Regions from separate parts of the Leclercia sp. GHBNCSD genome, predicted to be linked through region 1. Evidence: predicted binding sites of a transcription regulator. Region 1 holds the regulator's gene; the other holds the start of a gene.

Region 1 (8,013 bases):
TTCGCCGCCGTTGCCGATACCCCAGATAATGATGCCAATACCGGCGGCAATCATGATGATGATGGTGGCCACTTTAAAGAAGGAGAACCAGAACTCCAGTTCGCCAAACACCTTCACGCTCATCAGGTTGATGGCGCAGATGATCAGCACCACGCTGAGCACCCAGATCCAGTGCGGGACCGCCGGGAACCAGACGCCCATATAGATGCCGAAGGCCGTTACGTCGGCAATGGCGACAATCAGGATTTCGAAACAGTAGGTCCAGCCGGTGATATAGCCCGCCAGTGGGCCTAAGTTGTCTTGCGCATAGCGGGAGAAGGAGCTGGCTGAGGGGTTATGAACGGACATCTCCCCCAGCGCGCGCATGATGATGTAGGCGGCAACACCGCCGATAAGATACGCCAGCAAAACGCTGGGACCGGCCATTTTGATGGCATCTGCCGAGCCATAAAAAAGACCAGTACCGATCGCAGAACCCAGCGCCATAAAGCGGATGTGGCGGGCGGTAAGGCCCCGCTTCAGTTTGTTAGAGCTTTCCATTTACGTCTTGCCATTCAACACAAAAAAAACAAAAAACCACGGGGCCATAAGCCCCGTGGTTGAACATTTATCCGTTGATTAGTGCGCGTTCGACGTTACCCGACGCCCCGCAGCACGATCCCAGATTACGGCCAGAACCAGTGCAACAACGGTAGGCATCAACCAGGCCAGGCCCTGTTCGGACAGCGGCAGACGCTGTGTCCAGGCAGGGAGCGTATCGCCAATAGCCGATGCTTTGATGCCGTCAAGGATACCAAAAAGCAGGCTAATAAACATGGCCGGGGCAATAATTCGGGAAGAATTATTCCACCAACCACGGGTGAAGCTCAGCACCACCAGCACGATACACGGCGGGTAGATGGCCGTCAGTACCGGAATGGAGACCTGGATCAGGTGGCTCAGACCGAGGTTAGAGACCGCCATGGAGAAGATACCGAGGATGAACACCAGCGTACGATAAGAGAGCGGCAGATACTGGGCAAAGAACTCGGCGCAGGCGCAGGTCAGGCCCACCGCCGTCACCAGACAGGCCAGGAAGATCAGGATCGCCAGCAGGAAGCTCCCCGAACCGCCGAAGGTGTTCTGAACATAGGCATGCAGGATAGCCGCGCCGTTTGCGCTCTGGTCTACCAGGGCCGCGCTGTCAGAACCCAGACGGAACAACGCCAGATAGAGCAATGTCAGGCCTACGCCCGCAATCAGACCCGCCCAGATGGTGTAGCGGGTCAGCAGACGCGCTTCGGTCACGCCGCGGGAACGGGCGGCGTTCACAATGACGATACCAAACACCATCGCGCCCAGGGTATCCATGGTCAGGTAGCCGTTCACAAAGCCGTTAGAGAACGCGGCATTTTTGTAGGCGTCCATTGCATCGCTGATCGGGCCGGCAGGCCAGATAACGGCAGCCACGGCCAGCACAATCAGGGCCACGATTTTCAGCGGCGCGAGGAAGTTACCCACGGTATCCAGCAGCTTGCCCGGATAGAGGGAGACCAGAATCACCAGAGCAAAGTAGATGAGGCTATAGATCAACAGCGGCATAGCGCCGTCGCCGGTCAGCGGAGCGATACCCACTTCAAAGGAGACGGTCGCGGTACGCGGGGTGGCAAACAGCGGGCCGACGGCCAGATAGCAGACGGTTGCCAGCAGAATACCTGCGACTTTCCCGATAGGGGTGCTCAGGCTATCGACACCGCCGCCGACTTTCGCCAGCGCAACCACGGTCAACACCGGTAGACCCACGGCAGTAATCAGGAAACCAATAGCCGCCGTCCAGACGTGTTCACCCGCCTGTAAGCCAACCATTGGAGGAAAGATGATGTTGCCAGCGCCAACGAACAGCGCAAATGTCATAAAGCCCAGCGCGATGATGTCGCGCGATTTCAATTGATGGGTCATAAAACCTTACTGCCTGTGGATGTGGTGTTGAAAACGTTGAATTTTTCGCTATCCGTTGCGGAACAAAACAGCGGAAAAAATGTGCAACCTCAGCGGGAAATGCTTCCCTACCGGCGTGGAGAAGAATAGTTTTTCGATTTACCACGCAAATACAGTCTGTCCGACGATATCAGGGTGGCAATTTAAACGCTTATAACGTTTAAAGGCAATATGGGATCTCAAAACCAGAACAATATGCCAACTCGAAAGTTAGAAGTGGGATAATAAACCATTTATAAGAAAAACTCATGGCTAATCATGCGAACAAAAAAGCAACAGGCGTATAATATTTATTCGCGCTTCGCTGAACTGCAAAGCAAACAGGCCAGCATTGGCTGGCCTGTGGCAATTTCTGATTACAGTGACGCTGTCAGGCGCTGTTACTGGCAATCAAACGTTCCGGGATCACAAAGCTAAAACGCGTACTTTTCCCCGGCGTACTGACGATATCCAGGCGGCTGTCGTGGTGATTAATGGCGTGTTTAACAATCGCCAGCCCCAGGCCACTGCCCCCCGTCTGCCGGGAGCGCGCCTTATCCACCCGGTAAAAACGCTCGGTAAGACGCGGAATATGCTCCGGGCCGATACCGGGACCATCGTCTTCCACGCTGAACTCCGCTCCCGTTGGCGCATGCTGCCAGCGCACGGTGATGTGGGTGCCGGGCGGGGTATGATTCACCGCGTTATAGACCAGGTTAGAGATGGCGCTGCGCAGCTCGTCGGTACTGCCGCGTACTTTGAGGCTGTTATCCACCTCGAAGGTAAGCTGGTGCTGCTGCTGGCTTAAGGTCTGCGCTTCGCGCTCCAGCATCCGCAGCATCATCGGCACATCGATGGTTTCATTCAGCGCCAGGGTTGGCGCCGCTTCAATGCGGGAGAGGGTCAGCAGCTGCTTCACCAGCCCTTCCATGCGCTGCGTCTGCTCGCGCATGGTGTGCAGCGCTTTTTCCCGCGGCGCGCCTTCCAGCGTCTGCTCCTGCATCATCTCCAGATAGCCCTGCAATACCGTCAGCGGGGTGCGCAGCTCGTGGCTGACGTTGGCGAAGAAATTGCGCCGCGCCCCTTCAAGCTGGTGCATTTGCGTCACATCCCGCGCCACCATCAGCCACTGCTGGTCGCTGTAGGGCATCACGCGGATCTCCAGATGGCGACCGTTGTTCATGACCAGATTGTGCGGGCGGGTAAAATCGCGTTTTTTCAGATACTGGGCGAACTCCGGATAACGCAGGAGGTTGAGGATATTCTGCCCGTTATCATCCGGCCAGCGCAGGCCCAGCAACTGCTGCGCCAGTCCGTTACACCAGAACATCGCCCCCTCTTCGGTGGTCAATACCACCGCATCCGGCAGCGATTCGGCGCCGCTGCGAAAGCGTTTGATCAGGCTGCCCAGCTCGCGTCGGCGTTTTTTATTACGCATCTGCATCTGGTGCAGGCCATACAGGAGGGGTTCCCAGCTGCCGCTTCCTGGCGGCGGGGTCATACTTCTGTCAACCCATAGCCACCATGAGAGGCGGAGCAAATTCCAGAAGTGCCAGATCAGCAATCCCGTGACTGCCGCCAGCAAAAACCAGGGTAAATAACCGATTACGGCCCCGAGGATCAGGGCCGGAATACAGCAGAGTATCAGTTCAAAACAGAGCCTTTTCCATGACAGCCGTTCCAGCACGCGTCACACTCCTGTCATTGTTCAGAAACGGGTTGAGAAACGATAACCCGTGCCGCGGACGGTCTGCACCATGCGATCGTGACCGCTGGTTTCAAGTGCCTTGCGCAAACGGCGGATATGAACATCAACCGTGCGATCTTCCACATAGACGTTAGTGCCCCAGACATTGTTGAGCAACTGCTCGCGGCTATAGACGCGTTCCGGGTGGGTCATGAAAAAGTGCAACAGTTTGAATTCCGTTGGTCCCATATCGAGGGGATTTTCACCGGTCATCACGCGGTGCGAGGTAGGGTCCAGACTCAGCCCCTGCATCTCAATCACCTCTTCCACCGCCATCGGTGAAATACGGCGCATTACGGCTTTAATGCGCGCCACCAGCTCTTTCGGGGAAAACGGTTTGGTAATGTAGTCATCCGCGCCGGTCTCCAGACCGCGAACGCGATCTTCCTCTTCGCCGCGGGCCGTTAACATCATCACCGGAATATCGCGGGTTAACGCTTCACGTTTAATATGTTTGATGAATTGCAGGCCAGAGCCGCCAGGCAGCATCCAGTCGAGCAGGATCAGATCGGGCCAGGGTTCGTTGAGCTGGTTCACCGCGCTGTCGTAATCTTCGGCCTCTATCGGTTGAAAGCCATTTTGTTCGAGCACGAAACAGACCATTTCGCGAATGGGTGCTTCATCTTCTACGACCAGAATACGTCTCGCCATACTTAGCCCTGTCTTATTAAGGTTACATGTTTGTAATACGGCGTCATTATGCGTCAGATTTATGACAGATTTATGAAAAACGCGCCCGCTCATAAAGGCAAGCCGTTGTTTTATGGCAGCCCCGATTGTAGCGGTTATCTTCCTCCCCCTGAAAGTTTATAATCCCGCTAACCATTTTTTGCCACGGATCTGTTATGCGCATACTTCACACCTCGGACTGGCACCTGGGACAAAATTTTTACAGTAAAAGCCGCGCCACCGAACATGAAGCGTTTCTCAACTGGCTGCTTGAGATGGCGCAATCGCATGACGTGGATGCCATCCTCGTGGCCGGGGATATTTTTGATACCGGCTCGCCGCCCAGCTACGCGCGCGAGCTCTATAACCGTTTCGTGGTCAATCTGCAAAAAACCGGCTGCCATCTGGTGATTGTGGCCGGCAACCATGATTCCGTCGCCACGCTGAACGAATCCCGTGAGATTCTGGCGTTTCTCAACACCACCGTGGTCGCCAGCGCCGGACATGGGCCGCAAATTCTGACCCGACGCGACGGCACCCCCGGCGCGGTACTCTGCCCGATCCCGTTTTTACGTCCCCGGGACGTGGTGCGAAGCCAGGCGGGCCTCTCCGGGCTTGAGAAACAGCAGCAGCTGTTGCAGGCCATTACCCACTATTATGCCGAGCAATATACCCAGGCCTGCGCGCTTCGCGGCGACAGCGTACTGCCGATTATCGCCACCGGGCATCTCACCACCGTCGGCGCCAGTAAAAGTGACGCGGTACGTGACATCTATATCGGTACGCTGGATGCGTTTCCCGCGCAGCACTTCCCGGCCGCTGACTATATAGCGCTGGGCCATATCCACCGGGCGCAGATGATTGGCGGTTGCGAACATATCCGCTACTGCGGCTCCCCTATTCCCCTCAGCTTTGATGAAACCGGCAAAAGCAAATGCGTTCATCTGGTGAGTTTCGACCAGGGCAAGCTCAGCAGCGTCGAATCGCTTGAGGTGCCCATTACCCAGCCGCTGGCGGTGCTGAAGGGCGATCTGGCGGCGATCACCGCCCAGCTTGAGCAGTGGCGCGGCGTGGAGCAGACGCCTCCCGTCTGGCTGGATATCGAACTCACCACCGAGGAGTACCTGCACGATATGCAGCGTAAGATCCAGCAGCTGACGGACGATCTGCCGGTAGAGGTCCTGCTGGTGCGGCGCAGTCGCGAGCAGCGCGAGAGAAGCCTTGCCAGCAACCTGCGTGAAACCCTCAGCGAGCTGCGGGTTGAGGAGGTTTTTGAGCGCCGACTCGCCCAGGAAACCCTGGATGATACCCAGCGGGCCCGGCTAAACGAGCTGTTCAGCCACACGATCCACGCCCTCAGCAATGAAGAGGATGAGGCATGAAAATTCTTAGCCTGCGCCTGAAAAACCTTAACTCGCTCAAGGGCGAATGGAAAATCGACTTTACCGCCGAACCCTTCCTCAGCAATGGCCTGTTTGCTATCACCGGCCCAACCGGCGCCGGGAAAACCACCCTGCTGGATGCCATCTGCCTGGCGCTTTACCACGAGACGCCGCGCCTGAATACGGTCTCGCAATCGCAAAACGATCTGATGACCCGCGACACCGCTGAGTGCCTCGCCGAGGTCGAGTTTGAAGTCAAAGGGGTAGCTTATCGTGCGTTCTGGAGCCAGAACCGGGCGCGCAACCAGCCGGACGGCAACCTGCAGGTGCCCCGCGTGGAGCTCGCCCAGTGCAAGGACGGGAAGATCCTCGCAGATAAAGTGAAGGACAAGCTGGAGCTGGTTGCCTCTCTGACCGGGCTGGACTATGACCGCTTTACCCGCTCGATGCTCTTATCCCAGGGGCAATTCGCCGCCTTTCTGAACGCCAAACCGAAAGAGCGCGCCGAACTGCTCGAGGAGCTGACCGGCACGGAAATCTACGGCCAGATCTCCGCCATGGTGTTTGAAAAACATAAGGCGGCACGCAGCGAGCTGGAGAAGCGCCAGGCCCAGGCGGCCGGCGTGGTGTTGCTCAGCGAAGAGCAGCTACAGCAGCTTCAGCAAGGTTTGCAGGTACTTACTGACGAAGAAGCGCAACTGCTGGCGCAGCAGCAGGGACTCCAGAAAGATTATCAGTGGCTTACCCGCCACGATGAGCTGGTGCGGGAGCAACAGCGATCGAAGGCCGCGCAGCAACAGGCGCAGCAGGCCCTGACGGACGCCACGCCGGAGCTGGAAAAACTGCATCTCGCCCAGCCTGCGGCCCTGCTGCGCCCGCACTGGGAGCGGCAGCAGGAGCAGCTTGCCCAGCTTTCGCAGACGGAACAGCAGATGCTGGATGTGAATACTCGCTTACAGTCCAGTACGGCGCTGCGTTCAGGCATTCGTAACGGGGCGCTGCGCACGCACGACAGGCTGCAAACCGAGCTGGCTGCACTCACCCAGTGGCTTACCAACCACGACCGCTTCCGCCAGTGGGGCCAGGAGATTGCAGGCTGGCGCGCCCACTTCGCCCAGCTTAATCGCGATAAAACCCAGATCGCGACGCTGACCGGGCGTATCACGGCGTTACGCCAGAAGCTGGCGGGATTACCGGAGAGCGCTCTGACGCTTACCGCAGAACAGACCGCCAGCGAGATGGCACTCCAGACGCAGTCCCGCGCGGCACGCCAGCGCCTGACTACCCTGCATGCCCGCTATCAGCCTCTGCAACAGCGATCGCGGCAGACTCGCGAAAGCGTGCAAAAGGCCCAGGCCGAGCTGGCAAAACTGAACGAAACCCTGACGCTACGCCGCCAGCAGTACAAAGAGAAAAACCAGCACTATCTCGATCTCAAAACCTTATGTGAGCAGGAAGAGAAGATTAAGAAGCTGGAGAGCTACCGGGCGGAACTGGAGGCCGGAAAGCCCTGCCTGCTCTGCGGCTCTACCGAACATCCGGCCATTGCCCAATACCAGGCCCTGGCGCTCACCGGAAACCAGCGCCGCCGGGATGCGATGGAAAAGGAGGTCGCCGCACTCAAAGAGGAAGGCCTGCTGGTTCTGGGGCAGGTAAATGCGCTAAACAGCCAGCTTCAGCGCGAAACAAGCGAAGCGCAGACGCTCTTTCAGGATGAGCAAGCGCTCACTAAAGAGTGGAATGCGGTGTGTGAAACCCTCTCTGTGCAGTTGAACATTCAGGACGACATCGCCCCATGGCTGGCTAAACAGGAGCAGTACGAACAGCAGCTTTACCAGCTGAGCCAACGCCTGACCCTGCAAAGCCAGCTGAGTGAAGAGGAAGCCCAGCTTCAGCTTTACCAGCAGCAGCTTCTGGCGACGCGCACGGCTATGGCGCAAACGCTTCATGCCCTGTCGCTGGCGGCACCGGAGGACGGTACCGAGTCGGCCTGGCTTGCGGAACGGGAAAAAGAGTCGCTGGCCTGGCAGGAGCGGCAGACTCAGCACAGCGCCCTGCGGGAGCGCATCACCGCCCTGGCACCGCTGCTGGAGACCCTTCCGGCAACGGATTCCACGCAGGTGGAAAGTGCGATCCCGGATAACTGGCGCGAAATCCATACCGAGTGCGTCTCCCTGCAAAGCCAGCTCGCCACGCTGCAGCAGCAGTACACGCTGGAAAGCGAACGTTTACAACAATCGCAGGCGCAGTTTGCCGCCG
Region 2 (8,013 bases), 400 kb from region 1:
GATGCCCGGCCTCGTGGGCCGCATCGCGCAGCCAGTGGCCGGAGGTGTCATCCTCTTCGCCGCGGCGTTCAGAAACGGTAAGAATAGCAATACGCGTCGGGATAAATTCAGCGCTTACCTGACTCATCTTCTGGTTCCTTGTTGCGATTACCCGCCAATGTATGACAGGTTCTGGGTGATCCCGGTGTTGCCCTGATGCAGGAAGTGGGTCTGTTTTTTGTGCATCAGCGCCTCAGAAATGCGTGCTTGCAGCGCCGCCTGCTGCGCATCATCGGCCAGCAGATCGCGCAGGTCGACGCCGCCATCGCCAAACAGGCAGAGGTGCAGCTTGCCCACCGACGAGACGCGCAGGCGGTTACAGCTGGCACAGAAGTCTTTTTCATACGGCATGATAAGGCCAATCTCCCCTTCGTAGTCGGGGTGGCAAAAGACCTGCGCCGGGCCGTCGCTGCGCTGGCGAAGCTGGTGGATCCAGCCGCGTTTGAGCAGTTCATCGCGCAATACCATGCCGGAGATGTGATGACGGGAGAAGAGGTCGCTGCCCTCGCCGGTTTCCATCAGCTCAATGAAGCGCAGCTGAATGCGGCGGGGCTTGATCCACGCCAGGAAGATATCCAGCTGATGATGGTTCACATCGCGCATCAGCACGGTGTTGACCTTCACCTTGTCGAAGCCGGCCGCAAAGGCCGCGTCGATACCTTCCATCACCTGGTGGAATTTATCCTGTCCGGTGATGGCATGAAACTGGCGGGCATCCAGACTGTCGACGCTGACGTTGATGGCTGTCAGCCCCGCGTCGCGCCATTGCGCGACATCGCGCGCCAGACGATAGCCATTGGTGGTGACCGCAATCTGGCGGATGGCGTCGTTTTCGCGCACCGCCGCGATAATATCGGTGAAGTCCCGGCGCAGCGAGGGTTCGCCGCCGGTAAGACGGACCTTCTCCGTTCCCATGGCGGCAAACGCGCGCGTGACGCGGCGCACTTCATCCACGGAGAGAAAGCCGTTATTGGTGACGCTGCCAGGCTTATAGCCATCCGGCAGGCAGTAGGTGCAACGGAAGTTGCACACATCGGTAATCGACAAACGCAGGTAAAAAAACTTACGCGCGAATGCATCGGTAAGTTGTGAAGCCATGTACACCTTTCCTGATACGGGAGGCACAGTCATTTCTTCCTGTACCCTGGTGGCAAAAGCGCCACGGCCAGAGCGCCATATCTGTCGACACAGGCGCAAAGGCTAGAGTGTATGTTTTCAATGATGAAAACGTGGTTATGTCGATAGTAGCGTGTTAAAGCGAGTTTCGCTATCGTCGACTTACGCTATATAAAAATGTATATAGCGAGCTAATCGTGCAATTTCGGTTCAGAATACGTCATTATCACATTTTTGCATTGATATACGTCATTTTGCGCGGGTCGCAGCATCGTCATTTAGGAGTAGTTGCGTTACTGTTTACATGTTGGTCTCAATAAGGAATTTTTATGCGCAATCGCACTTTTGCGGATCTTGACCGGGTGGTCGCTCTCGGCGGAGGCCATGGACTGGGCCGGGTCATGTCCTCCCTGTCATCGCTCGGCTCCCGCCTGACAGGGATCGTCACGACCACCGATAATGGCGGCTCAACCGGGCGCATCCGCCGCTCCGAAGGCGGTATCGCCTGGGGCGACATGCGCAACTGTTTAAATCAGCTTATCACGGAACCGAGCGTGGCTTCGGCCATGTTTGAGTATCGTTTTGCCGGTAATGGCGAGCTTTCCGGGCATAACCTTGGAAATCTGATGTTAAAGGCGCTGGATCACCTCAGCGTGCGGCCTCTGGAGGCGATCAATTTAATCCGCAACCTGCTTAAAGTGGACGCCTTTCTCATCCCCATGTCCGAGCTTCCGGTCGATTTGATGGCAATCGACTGCAACGACCATGAAGTGTATGGCGAAGTGAATATCGATCAGCTTGCCCTGCCCCCGAAAGAGCTGATGCTCTACCCCACTGTCCCGGCGACCCGCGAAGCGGTAGAAGCGATTGGTGAAGCGGATCTGATCCTCATCGGCCCCGGCAGTTTTTACACCAGCCTGATGCCGCTCCTGCTGATTAAAGAGCTGGCCCAGGCGCTGCGGCGCACGCCCGCCCCGGTGGTCTATATCGGCAATCTGGGTCGCGAACTCAGTCCGGCCGCCGCCGGGCTTTCGCTAGCCGCAAAGCTGGCGCTGATGGAGCAGTATGTCGGTAAAAAGATCGTCGATGCGGTAGTGGTCGGGCCGAAAGAGGATATCTCAGGTATGGAGGGCCGGGTGGTGGTGCAGGAGCCGCTCGAAGCAAGCGACATCAAGTACCGTCACGACCGGCATCTGCTCCGCGTGGCGCTGGAGAGGGCGATTCAGGCGTTGGGTTAGCTTGCGCGGCCTGTAATGCCCGGTGGCGCTTCGCTTACCGGGCCTACAGGCAGCGTGCCGTTGTTGAGCCGGTAAGCGCCACCGGGTACAAACTACGACGCGGCGATGAATAAATCCCGCAGCTGATGCAGCTGGTCGCGGATCTGCGCCGCCTCTTCGAACTCCAGGTTCTGTGCGTGCTGCATCATCTGCCCTTCCAGCTCGTGGATTTTCTGCTGCAGCGCTTTCGGCGTCAGTGCCACGGTATCGGCCTCAACCGGTGAGCGCGACTTGCCGCGACCCTTGGTTTTGGTTTTCGCGATATTCTGTCCGAGCTGCAGGATATCCACCACCTTCTTGTTGAGCCCCTGCGGAACGATCCCGTGCTCTTCGTTATAGCGTTGCTGCTTCTCGCGACGGCGTTCGGTTTCGCCGATCGCTTTCGCCATCGACGGGGTGATCTTATCCCCGTAGAGAATCGCTTTGCCGTTAACGTTTCGTGCCGCACGGCCAATGGTCTGGATCAGCGAGCGCTCGGAACGCAGGAAGCCCTCTTTGTCGGCGTCCAGAATCGCCACCAGCGACACTTCTGGCATATCCAGCCCCTCACGCAGCAGGTTGATCCCCACCAGCACATCGAACTCGCCAAGACGCAGATCGCGGATAATCTCCATGCGCTCCACGGTGTCGATATCCGAGTGCAGATAGCGCACCTTCTCACCGTGCTCTTCGAGGTATTCGGTCAGGTCTTCCGCCATCCGCTTGGTCAGGGTCGTCACCAGCACACGCTCGTTAATAGCCGACCGGGCGCGGATCTCCGAGAGCAGGTCATCTACCTGGGTGGCCACCGGGCGTACTTCGATAATCGGGTCCAGCAGGCCGGTCGGACGCACCACCTGATCCACCACTTCGTCGCCCGACTTCTCCAGCTCGTAGTTACCTGGCGTAGCCGACACGTAGATGGTTTGCGGCGCCAGCGCCTCGAACTCTTCAAACTTCATCGGACGGTTATCCAGCGCCGACGGCAGACGGAAGCCGTACTCCACCAGGGTCTCTTTACGCGCCCGGTCGCCACGATACATCCCGCCAATCTGCGGAATGGTGACGTGGGATTCATCCACCACCAGCAGGCCATCCGCCGGCAGGTAGTCAAACAGGGTTGGCGGCGCTTCGCCCGGCCCACGGCCAGAGAGATAGCGCGAGTAGTTTTCGATACCGGAGCAGTAGCCCAGCTCGTTCATCATCTCGAGATCGAACTGGGTACGCTGGCTGATACGCTGCTCTTCCAGCAACTTGTTATTTTCCAACAGCACCCTGCGGCGATCCGCCAGTTCAACCTTGATGTCCTCCATCGCCTGCACGATGCGCTCGCGCGGGGTGACGTAGTGGGTTTTCGGGTAGACCGTGAAGCGCTGAATGGTCGATTCCACATGGCCGGTCAGCGGGTCGAACAGCGACAGCCGCTCCACCTCTTCATCGAAAAGCTCGACGCGCAGCGCGAAGTCGTCCGACTCCGCCGGGAAGATGTCGATCACTTCGCCGCGCACGCGGAACGTGCCGCGCTGGAACGCCTGATCGTTACGGGTGTACTGCAGCTCGGCCAGGCGACGCAAAATGGCGCGCTGATCGATAATCATCCCCACGGTCAGGTGCAGCATCATCTTCAGGTAGAGATCCGGGTCGCCGAGGCCGTAGATAGCCGACACCGAGGCCACCACCACCACGTCACGGCGCTCAAGCAGCGCCTTGGTTGCGGAGAGACGCATCTGCTCGATATGCTCGTTCACCGAGGCATCTTTCTCGATAAAGGTGTCCGAGCTGGGAACGTAGGCTTCCGGCTGATAGTAGTCGTAGTACGACACGAAGTACTCCACCGCATTCTCCGGGAAGAACTCTTTCATCTCGCCGTAGAGCTGCGCCGCCAGGGTTTTGTTCGGGGCAAGCACCATTGTAGGGCGCTGGAGATCGGCGATCACGTTGGCAACGGTGAAGGTTTTACCCGACCCGGTCACCCCCAGCAGCGTCTGGTGCGCAAGCCCATCCTCCAGCCCCTCTTTCAGACGGCGAATCGCTTCAGGCTGATCGCCGGAAGGACGGAAAGCGGAATTCAGTTTGAACGGTTTACTCATGAACGGCGACCTGATGATGGTTAATACGGCAGGTGAGTAATTTTACTCCTGATGGCTATTTTTGCCAGTAAATTATACTGGACATAAATCCAGTGGCAACCGCGTCGTTTTGTGCCACCCTGGGTAAGAATCAAACGAAGCTGCACAAAATTTCGGCTGCGACGGGATAAAATTCCATCAACGCACGGTTATCCCCAGAACTTTTTATTTTTTAACATTTGTCAAGGCGAGACGCCGGACTTAAGCGCATTATCGTGACCGTTTAATGACAACGATTGATTTTATTTAACGCATTGATTTAATTTAATCTTTTCAAAAAGACGCGTTTCGCAGCAATTCAGGCGCAGGCCGCGTATTCTCTCGCTTACCTCGCGTTTTCTAACTCTAATGCACATGGTTATCCACAGGAATAGTGGATAACTGCCTCCAGCCCATACGGAGCGTGACTCGGCTAATTCCCGGTTTTTACCCACAGCGCGACGGTAAAAATTTTTTATCGCCCAATTTTGGCGATCTGTTGCCAAAAATTGGATAACGAATTGACGAGACACTGCTCACATTTTGTTCAAATAGTCGCTGCACCAGGCTCACCCTTTGGGGCACCGGGGCAGTGCACGCTTCCTGGCTACCTGCGTTGTTTACTGAGGGGATTCCGAAAAAACGGGGTTTAATCCTCCTTTTCAGGTCGATGGCAAGAGTCTTGCACTGTACCCGAGGTCATCGATGCCTGTTAAGGAGAAACACCATGTTGAGCCTGCGTGCCGTTAATCAGTATTACGGGGATCGCCACACCCTGTGGAACGTTGACCTTGATCTGCCGCCCGGCGTCTGTACCGGGGTGGTCGGACTGCCCGGAATGGGAAAAACCACCCTCGTAAACTGCATCGCCGGCCTGCTGCCTATTGCCAGCGGTACGATGGTCTGGCATGACGCCGGAGTCTCCCCTTGTGAGTGGCTTCCGGGCGCAGAAATTGGCTTTGTCCCACAGGAGAGGCGGATTTTTTCCCAGCTGACGGTAGAAGAGAACCTGCATATCGCGCGGATGGCAAAAGGGAGCGTGGGCGGGTCGGTGAGTAGCGAAATTTTTGAGTTCTTTCCGGAGCTTTACCCGCTACGTCAGCAGCGGGCGTCAGGACTGAACGACGACCAGCAGTACCAGCTGGCACTGGCGAACGCGCTGGTCACCCGCCCTCGACTGCTGATCCTCGACGAGCCCAGCCGTGGCGCCAGCCCGCTGTTTAGCATCAGGCTGGCGCAGTTGCTGCTCAGGTTTAACCGCGAACTGGGGCTAACGGTGCTGCTCGCCGAGCAGCACCTGTCGCTGATCCGCCGGGTGGCGGAGCGCTTCTGCCTGCTTTACCGCGGGCGAAACGTGGCCCAGGGCCGCGTCAGCGAGCTGGATGACCCGCTTATTGCCCACTGGATGGGGCCGACGGCGCCAGTGCGCTGAGAGAGAGATAACGCCCGATATCCGCCGTGTCGGCCTGCTCGCCAAGCCAGGGGATTTCGCCCAGCAGCGGTGCAGACAGTACGCGTTTCAGCGTTGCCATGTATTCGCCATGACGTTTGCCGGGGGCTACCACCCCATTGGCTATCCAGCCTGCAACATGCAGCCCCGCCTGGCGGATCGCCTGGGCGGTCAGCATGGCGTGGTTGATGCAGCCCAGCTTCACCCCCACCACCAGGATCACCGGCAGGCGCTCGGCGATCGCCCAGTCGGCGAAGGTCTGCTCCGGGGAGAGCGGCGTAAACCAGCCGCCCGCCCCTTCCACCAGCACCCAGTCGGCCTGGCTTTCCAGCGCGCGTAGCCCGGCTGAAAGCGCACTGAACTCGATGGGTCGTTGCTCTTCCGCGCTGACGATATGCGGCGAGGTGGGCTCCGCGAAGGTGTAAGGGTTCACCGCCTGATAGCTGAGCGCTACGCTGCTGTTGCGCTGTAGCGCCAGCGCATCGCTGTTACGCAGCCCTTCCGCGGTCATTTCGCTGCCCGAGGCCACGGGCTTATACCCGGCGGTGTTGCGGCCCAGCGCACGTGCCGCCTGTAGCAGGGCGGTGCTGGCGACGGTTTTTCCGACCTCGGTGTCGGTGCCGGTGACAAAATAGCGTTCAGTCACGTTCGATAATCCCATGAAAAAGTTGATAAGAGAGCGGGTATTTGCCATTACGCTGCGGCCAGGCCTGCGCCAGATCCTGCAGCTGTCCCCGGGTTAAGGGCCTGGCGGCCCGCCCGGCGTGCAGATGGGTGGCGCCGATCCCCTTCAGGGAGTGCATGGCGCTGAGCGCATCGTCAAAGTGCAGCGTGATGGTCTGGACCGCACAGCGGTGCCGCCAGCCATCGAGGGCATCGTTTACCTCTTCCCGGCTCAGAAAGCGGTTGGTGTGCGGCTGCGTATCTACCGCCTGCCAGGCCTGCTTCAGCTCCGGCAGGGAGCCGTTCAGCAGCGTGGTAAAGGCCACCCTGCCTCCGGGCTTCGCCACGCGACAGAGCTCCGTCAGCGCCTGCGGCAGGCTGGCGCACCACTGCACCGCCAGATGGCTCCAGACCAGGCTGAACTGCGCATCCGCCAGCGGAATGGCTTCGATATCCGCCTGCAGATAGTGGTCGGCCGCCCGGTTGCGGCGCGCTTCCTCCAGCATCGGGGCGCTGAGATCCATCGCCGTCACCACGCTGCCACTTCTGCGCCAGGCGAGGCTGTTGCTGCCCGGGCCACAGCCGGCGTCCAGCACGCTGGGGAAGGCGTTTTTTGCGAGCAGCGCCCGTAGCCCGTCAGCACTTTGCCGCTGGAGCGCGTCGTGGCGGGAATAGCTCTGCGCCGCCCGGCCAAAGGCGGCGGCAATGGCCTGTTTATTCACTTGCGACATGCAGCGCCTCCAGTAACGCGGTGATGTCTGCCGCTTCATGGGCCGCCGTCAGGGTCAGGCGTAAGCGCGCCGTGCCCGCCGGTACGGTAGGCGGACGAATGGCCGTCACCCAGATCCCCTTCTCTCTGAGGGTCTGCGCCAGATGCAGGGCGCGCGCGTTTTCGCCCACAATCAGCGGCTGAATGGCGCTTTGCGAGGCGGTGATCTCAAGCGGAAGGCCGCTCACGCCTGCGCGGAACTGGCTGATAAGCGTCGAGAGCCGCTGCCGCCGCGCCTCCCCTTCGTCGCTGCGAATAAGATTAAAGGCTGCCAGTAATGCCACCGCCTGGGCAGGGGGCATGCTGGTGCTGTAGATGAGATGTCGGGCAAACTGCAACAGATAATCAGCCACCGGGTCGCTGCACAGTACCGCTGCGCCGCTGATGCCAACGCCTTTGCCAAAGGTGACCACCAGCAGCTCGGGTTTGACGCCCAGATGTGCCGCACTGCCGCGCCCTTCTGGCCCGGTGACGCCAATGCCGTGAGCATCGTCCACCAGCAGCCAGCTGCCCTGACGCCGGGCCACAGCATGGATATCGACCAGCGGGGCGCTGTCGCCATCCATGCTGAAGATCCCCTCGGTCACCACCAGCTGCTGGCCCTCGCAGGGT

What was found. The regulator PhoB, encoded in region 1, activates phosphate uptake and scavenging genes when phosphate is short. The targets are predictions, from matches to a motif close to CTGTCATAAAACTGNCNNAT.
Region 2: the regulator PhoB is predicted to act here: its motif matches at 4,754-4,773, upstream of uvrB (excinuclease ABC subunit UvrB).

What each region holds. Positions count from the first base shown of each region.
Region 1 is NZ_JBQVYO010000001.1:889,091-897,103, forward strand. It holds gene proY (proline-specific permease ProY) at 1-540, opposite strand, end outside; gene brnQ (branched-chain amino acid transporter carrier protein BrnQ) at 619-1,938, opposite strand; gene phoR (phosphate regulon sensor histidine kinase PhoR) at 2,348-3,643, opposite strand; gene phoB (phosphate response regulator transcription factor PhoB) at 3,665-4,354, opposite strand; gene sbcD (exonuclease subunit SbcD) at 4,549-5,754, shown strand; gene sbcC (exonuclease subunit SbcC) at 5,751-8,013, shown strand, end outside.
Region 2 is NZ_JBQVYO010000001.1:487,735-495,747, forward strand. It holds gene moaB (molybdenum cofactor biosynthesis protein B) at 1-127, opposite strand, end outside; gene moaA (GTP 3',8-cyclase MoaA) at 148-1,137, opposite strand; molybdenum cofactor riboswitch at 1,125-1,259, opposite strand; gene yvcK (uridine diphosphate-N-acetylglucosamine-binding protein YvcK) at 1,485-2,393, shown strand; gene uvrB (excinuclease ABC subunit UvrB) at 2,486-4,501, opposite strand; gene ACT3IC_RS02440 (ABC transporter ATP-binding protein) at 5,247-5,951, shown strand; gene bioD (dethiobiotin synthase) at 5,911-6,615, opposite strand; gene bioC (malonyl-ACP O-methyltransferase BioC) at 6,608-7,363, opposite strand; gene bioF (8-amino-7-oxononanoate synthase) at 7,347-8,013, opposite strand, start outside.